DNA from 2 places in the Pseudobutyrivibrio xylanivorans genome. Region 2 is predicted to be linked to the other one. Evidence: predicted binding sites of a transcription regulator. Region 2 holds the regulator's gene; the other holds the start of a gene.
The links. Region 2 encodes HrcA, which represses chaperone genes, less so after heat shock. Its sites were predicted from a motif close to TGTTAGCACTCNNNNNNNNNGAGTGCTAACA; they were not measured.
Positions count from the first base shown of each region.

Region 1: a site for HrcA is predicted at 1,825-1,855, ahead of FXF36_RS06900 (Hsp20/alpha crystallin family protein). Genes of this name have one in related genera too.

Region 1 covers NZ_CP043028.1:1,512,795-1,516,219, reverse strand. Annotated here, with positions in the region: gene FXF36_RS06910 (DUF3298 domain-containing protein) at 1-95, shown strand, start outside; gene FXF36_RS06905 (serine O-acetyltransferase) at 223-1,104, shown strand; gene FXF36_RS06900 (Hsp20/alpha crystallin family protein) at 1,260-1,700, opposite strand; gene FXF36_RS06895 (Rossmann-like and DUF2520 domain-containing protein) at 2,109-2,951, shown strand; gene panB (3-methyl-2-oxobutanoate hydroxymethyltransferase) at 2,967-3,425, shown strand, end outside.
Region 2 covers NZ_CP043028.1:2,570,084-2,573,508, reverse strand. Annotated here, with positions in the region: gene dnaK (molecular chaperone DnaK) at 1-577, opposite strand, end outside; gene grpE (nucleotide exchange factor GrpE) at 686-1,282, opposite strand; gene hrcA (heat-inducible transcriptional repressor HrcA) at 1,331-2,383, opposite strand; gene lepA (translation elongation factor 4) at 2,585-3,425, shown strand, end outside.

The DNA.
Region 1 (3,425 bases), 1.1 Mb from region 2:
AGGTTGAATCTGGCCCTGAGCAAATTGAGGTTGTTGGGGATACACTTTATGTGGCGACATATAATACCGCATATACGTATAAGATAAATAGATAAGAAAAACTGCTAAGAAAATTGCCGACATTTATTGTGGGCAATTTTTTTCTGTTTTAGCAAAATATAATTGAATGTGTTAAAATATGACTCAATAGAACTATGAAGAAAGATTAGGAGAAGTCATAACATGGATGGCAAGAAAATAGAGCAGGAAATCCTTGAGATTACCGAAGAATTGATTAAGGACTATAAATCAGACAGGGCCATTGACAAGATGGATACCTTCCATCAGCCAAATAAGGACAGCATCATTGATATCACAATGAAGCTTCTTAGAATCGTGTACCCTGGCTATTATCGTGATCACGTGTACAAGGTTTACAATGTTGAGACCAATTTGAATACCCTCATGGAGGATGTTGTTTACAATCTGAACAAGCAGATTGCACTTATTCTTTGTTATAGCGCAGATTACTGCGGCTGCTGTGATGATGAGTGCAGCCAGAAGGCAGAGGAGCTTTCGCTTGCGTTCTTGAAGAGGATTCCTCACGTTAGAGCCTTGCTTGATACAGATCTTTCTGCAGCTTATGACGGTGACCCTGCAGCAACAAGCATTGATGAAATCATTTTTGCTTATCCTGGAATTCTTGCAATTACAATCTATAGACTGGCCCACGAGCTTTATCTTCTTGGGGTGCCTATCATTCCACGTATCATGACAGAGTATGCTCATTCAAATACAGGAATTGATATCCACCCAGGTGCCACTATCGGAGAGTATTTCTTCATCGATCACGGCACTGGTATCGTTGTTGGTGAGACTACCATCATAGGAAAGAATGTAAAGATTTATCAGGGTGTTACTCTTGGCGCTCTTTCCACAAGAGGTGGTCAGAATCTTCGCGGTGTACGTCGTCACCCTACTATAGAGGATAATGTCACAATATACTCCAATGCGTCAGTTCTCGGTGGAGATACAGTCATCGGACACGATTCAATCATCGGAGGCTCAACCTTCATCACCGAATCTGTACCACCTGAGTCGCGTATATATTACGACGTAAAATAAATCGTGCAATCGAAATATAATAAGAGCCCCAGTAGGCATCAAGCTCTTAGTACTCTTTGTAAGGACATGTAGTCCAACAAAGAGTATCTAAGGCTTGTAGCCGTAACTGGGGCTCTTTTACTCATATCTTATAATGATACGCTTTTGCTACGGTGTTAACCTTCAATAGCTATGTAACGAGTTTCTTCCTTCTGTGGGATTGCTTCCTTCTTAGGAATGCTGAGTGTAAGGACGCCGTCTTTGTATGCCGCGTGGATGTCGTCCTGTGTTACAGCATCACCTACATAGAAGCTTCGACTGCAAGAACCTGTGTAACGCTCACGGCGGATGTAATTGCCATCATCATCCTTCTCGTCGTTGTTCTGATTGGTCTCAGCCTTGATTGTGAGGTAACCATCCTTCAATTCTGCTTTAATATCTTCCTTAGCAAATCCTGGAAGGTTCATATCTACTGTGTAAGCATTCTCGGTTTCCTTAACATCTGTTGTCATCATACGTGCAAAATCGCGATCATAGTGATGACCAAAACCTGTCATTCGTGGTACTTCGAAGAAATCATCCATAAAATCATTTGATAAAATACTAGGCATTAACATAATTACTACCTCCTCTTATATATGTAATATTGTTGTAAACCCGTTTGGTGACTGGTGCTCCAGTCAGCTTGGTTTGGGAACCATTTCTTTTTGTTCCCTTGTTGTAACTATGTTATACACCTGCTTTTAGCACTCGTCAATAGAGAGTGCTAATAATTTATAATTATTTAAGAATTGGTTTATAAATAATCTGACAATAACGCTGCGCACAGTGATTTTTCTTAAGTAACTCACCAAAAGTCTTCCTTTACTTTAAACCTCACAAATGCTATAGTGTCCCATGGATGGTATTCGTAAGAAACTATACCTTTTAGCTTCTAAATTTTAAAAGGTGGCCTTGAACTGTGGCATGCTCGTATCATTTTGAACGAGACTGTATCACCCCTGATATTTAAGGAGGTGTTGCCCATGAAGGTTGGATTTGTAGGCGCTGGAAAAGTTGGCTGTTCCCTTGGAATGCTCTTTGCCACTACCCAGCATAATCTTGTTGGCTTTTACAGCCGCACTTCTAATTCCGCAGAAGAAGCAGCGGATTTTACCAAATCGAAACATTTTCAAAATTTAGAGACATTAATTGAAGAAAGTGATACGGTGTTTATTACTGTGCCTGACGATGCAATTGCGTCTGTATGGTCGCAGCTTAAACATATGTCTATTGCTGGAAAAATGATATGTCATTGCAGCGGTTCTTTATCTTCGGAAATCTTTAGGGATATTGAAGAAACTGGCGCATACGGTTTCTCGGTCCATCCATTACTGGCGGTATCAGACAGATACCATTCATACCAGGAGCTTCCAAAAGCATTATTTACAATCGAAGGAAATGCAGATCACATCGACAATATTAAAAGTTTGTTAGATGGCAGTAATTTAAAATATGCCATCATCGATGGAGATGTGAAAACACGTTACCACGGTGCAGCAGTTCTGTGCTCAAATCTTGTGGTTGCCCTTGTGAAAGCAGCAGAAGATGAACTTCGTATATGCGGATTTTCCAAGGAGCAGGCAAGGGAGGCAATAGCTCCATTATTGCTTGGCAACGTGAATAAGGTGCTATCGGTGGGAACCACTGATGCACTGACTGGCCCAATCGAGCGAAACGATGTTGGGACAGTAGAAAAACATTTGCAGACATTTGATGGAATCGACATGGAGATTTACAAGGTGTTATCCAGAAAAACTGTGGATATCGCCAAGGAAAAGCACCCTGAATGTGAATATAGCGAATTGGAGCTTCTACTAAATAATTAGGAGGACAGGAGAATAATGAAAAACACAGTTACAACTCTTCAGCAGATGAAGAGAGACGGAGAGAAAATCAGCATGCTTACATGCTACGATTACTCAACAGCATGTCTTATGGAGGAGGCTGGTATCAATGCCATTCTTATCGGTGATTCCCTTGGAATGACAATGATGGGATACAGCGATACTCTTCCAGTTACAGTTGATGATATTATTCATCATTGTGCATCAGTTTCACGTGGACTTAAGGACACATTTCTTGTGGCAGATATGCCATTCATGTCTTATCAGACATCAGTTTACGATGCAGTAAAAAATGCAGGACGTCTTATTAAGGAAGGTCATGCACAGGCAGTTAAATTAGAGGGTGGCGCATCAGTTTGCGAGCAGATTCGTGCTATCGTAAATGCGGATATTCCAGTTGTGGCACATATTGGTCTTACACCTCAGTCTATTAATGCTTTCGGAGGCTTCAAGGTT
Region 2 (3,425 bases):
CTGTAGCAAGAACTTCGATAACACCATCACCGATTTCGATGATAGATACATCAAATGTACCACCACCAAGATCGTATACCATAATCTTCTGCTCCTGCTCGTTATCAAGACCATAAGCAAGTGCAGCTGCTGTAGGCTCGTTGATGATACGCTTTACATCAAGACCTGCAATCTTACCAGCATCCTTTGTAGCCTGACGCTGAGCATCGTTGAAGTATGCTGGAACTGTGATAACTGCCTCTGAAACTGTCTCACCAAGGTAGTTCTCAGCATCACTCTTAAGCTTCTGAAGAATCATAGCTGAAATCTGCTGTGGGCTGTACTTCTTGTCGTCGATGATACGGCCATTGTCTGTACCCATATCTCTCTTGATAGAAGCGATTGTCTTTTCAGCATTTGTAACAGCCTGACGCTTTGCAGGCTCACCGACAAGTCTCTCACCTGTCTTTGTAAAAGCTACGATAGATGGTGTTGTTCTAGCACCCTCTGTATTTGCGATAACGGTAGGCTTTCCACCTTCCATAACAGCAACACAGCTGTTAGTTGTTCCTAAATCGATACCAATAATCTTTCCCATTTTTATTTCCTCCTATTTTCTTACTAGTGTAATCTGTCTAAATTTGTATCGTCGGCCAATGGGCCTCCTGATGTTCAAAACCTTCGCTTACTCGGTTTTAAACATCACCTAGTTAGCAACCTTTACCATTGAATGACGAACTACGCTGTCATTATACATGTAGCCCTTCTGGAATTCTTCTACGACGATATTCTCGCCTACTTCCTCATCCTCAACATGCATTACTGCATTGTGGAAATCTGGATTGAATTCCTGTCCTACAGCCTCGATAGGCTTAACACCAGCCTCTTCAAGAGTTGTAAGCAACTGCTTGTATATCATGAGCATTCCATCAGCAAATGGATCTGCTCCCTCCTCAACTGTAGCAAGACCTCTCTCGAAGTTGTCTACTACAGGAAGAATCTTTTCAATGATGTTCTTAGCACCCATGCTAAACATCTGAGACTTCTCTTGCTCTGTACGACGGCGGAAGTTTTCAAATTCTGCCATCTGACGTAAAACCCTGTCATTGAGCTGTTCGATTTGCTCGTCTCTCTTATCCTTTTTCTTTTCTTTCTTCTTGAAGCCCTTCTTAGATTCCTTTGCTTCGCCCTCGGCCTTATCAGCCTCTGTCTGCTCTGCCTCAGAATTCTCGGTAGCTTCTGTCATTTCTTCAGCGTTCTCTACTGCCTCTTTAACTGCTTCTTCAGTAGAAAACTCTTCCATCTTTTCTGTATTCTCTGCCACTACTAACTATCTCCTTAATAACTTTCATCAAGTCCCACGTTTATCATTTTCTTTAAGTAATTTATCAAGCTGTCCCTTGAGACTCTTTATATTATCAACAACATTCTCGTAATCCATTCGCTTTGGACCAACGATACCAATGGTACCCTTGACTCCATCGCCAAGCTCGTATGTTGCTGTAACAATCGAACAATCCTTCATGGTAGAAATTGGTGTTTCCTCACCGATATATACCTGAATTCCTGTATTCTCACCATCTGTTGAGCTATCACTAAGCAATTCCATAAGTGATTGCTTTTCCTCAAAGGTATCTAAAAGTTCTGATGCCTTCTTCGAATCCGCAAGCTCAGGATACTTAAAAATATTGGTAGCTCCTGAGGTGTAAACCTGCAAATCCTCATCCTGAGTGATTGTCTCAGCTACGGTATCAAGCACCTGGGCTATGATTTCATCATGAATGCCTGCCTGCTCTTTAAGTCTAGTAATAAGTGCCAGATTAATCTGGTCAACCGTAAGGCCATTAAGATTTGTGTTGAGAAGCATATTTAGCTTCAACATAGTTTCATTATCTAGTGGTTTCTCAACATTTATAATCTTGTTCTTAACGATGTTGCCATCCATGACAACTACCGAAAGTACCTGATGCTCGTCGACAGCTGAAAGCTGAACAAACTTCAAACGATTTGAAACAACTGCTGGTGCAGAAATCATTGTTGCGTACTGTGTGTTGGTTGCAAGAACCTTTGCCACATTCTTAAGAAGATTTTCCATCTTCTCAGTCTTCTCAATCATCCATTCCTGCATCTGTGAAACTTCCTTGTCCTTGGCAGCTATCAGATTGTTAACATAGAATCTGTAGCCCTTGTCCGAAGGAATTCGGCCTGCCGAGGTATGAGGCTGAACAATGTAGCCTAAATCCTCAAGATCTGACATCTCATTTCGAATGGTGGCTGAGCTTAAATTCAAATCGGTATATTTAGAAATTGTACGGGAACCAACCGGCTCTCCTGTCTCTAAATAGTTCTTAATAATAGCGTTTAGTATTTTAACTTTTCTCTCATCAAGCTCTGTATCAGCCATACATTCACCTCACTTTGGAAAGGTCTTAATTTTGTTAGCACTCACTTATTTGGAGTGCTAATCATTTACTGATGTTAATTTACACCTACACAAATAGTTTGTCAACAGACTTTATCCTTTTTTTATATTTATAAATAGATAAAAAACGCCAAACATGGTAAACTATTCAAGGTTAAGAAATATAAATAAGAAGAGGAATTTATGGATCAGAGTAAAATTAGAAATTTTTGCATTGTTGCACACATCGATCACGGCAAGTCTACCCTTGCTGATCGTATCATACAGATGACAGGTACCCTGACCGACCGCGAGATGCAGGCACAGGTTCTTGATAATATGGATCTTGAACGTGAGCGTGGAATCACAATCAAGTCTCAGGCCGTTCGTATCATCTACAAGGCTGATGATGGTCAGGAATATATCTTTAATCTTATTGATACTCCAGGTCACGTGGATTTCAATTATGAGGTTTCCCGCTCTCTCGCTGCTTGCGATGGTGCGATTCTTGTAGTTGATGCAGCCCAGGGAATCGAGGCTCAGACTTTGGCAAATGTTTACCTTGCCCTTGACCACGACCTTGATGTTATTCCTGTTATTAATAAGATAGATTTGCCTTCTGCAGACCCAGATCGCGTCATTGAGGAAATCGAAGACATTATCGGTCTCGAGGCTCAGGATGCTCCACAGATTTCTGCAAAGACAGGCCTTAATATTCATGATGTTTTGGAGGCTATCGTAAATCAGCTTCCTGCACCAAAGGGCGACCCAAAGGCGCCTCTTCAGGCACTTATCTTCGATTCACTTTATGACCCTTACAAGGGCGTTATTGTATTCTGCCGTGTTAAGGAAGGAACTCTCAAGGTTGGGGATTCTGTCCGCATGATGGCAACAGGTGCCGAGTTTGATGTTGTTGAGGTTGGCTATTTCGGAGCAGGTCAGTTCATTCCATGTGACGAGCTTCCAGCCGGCATGGTTGGCTACATGACAGCCTCTATTAAAAATGTCCGTGATACACGTGTAGGTGATACAATCACTCACAAGG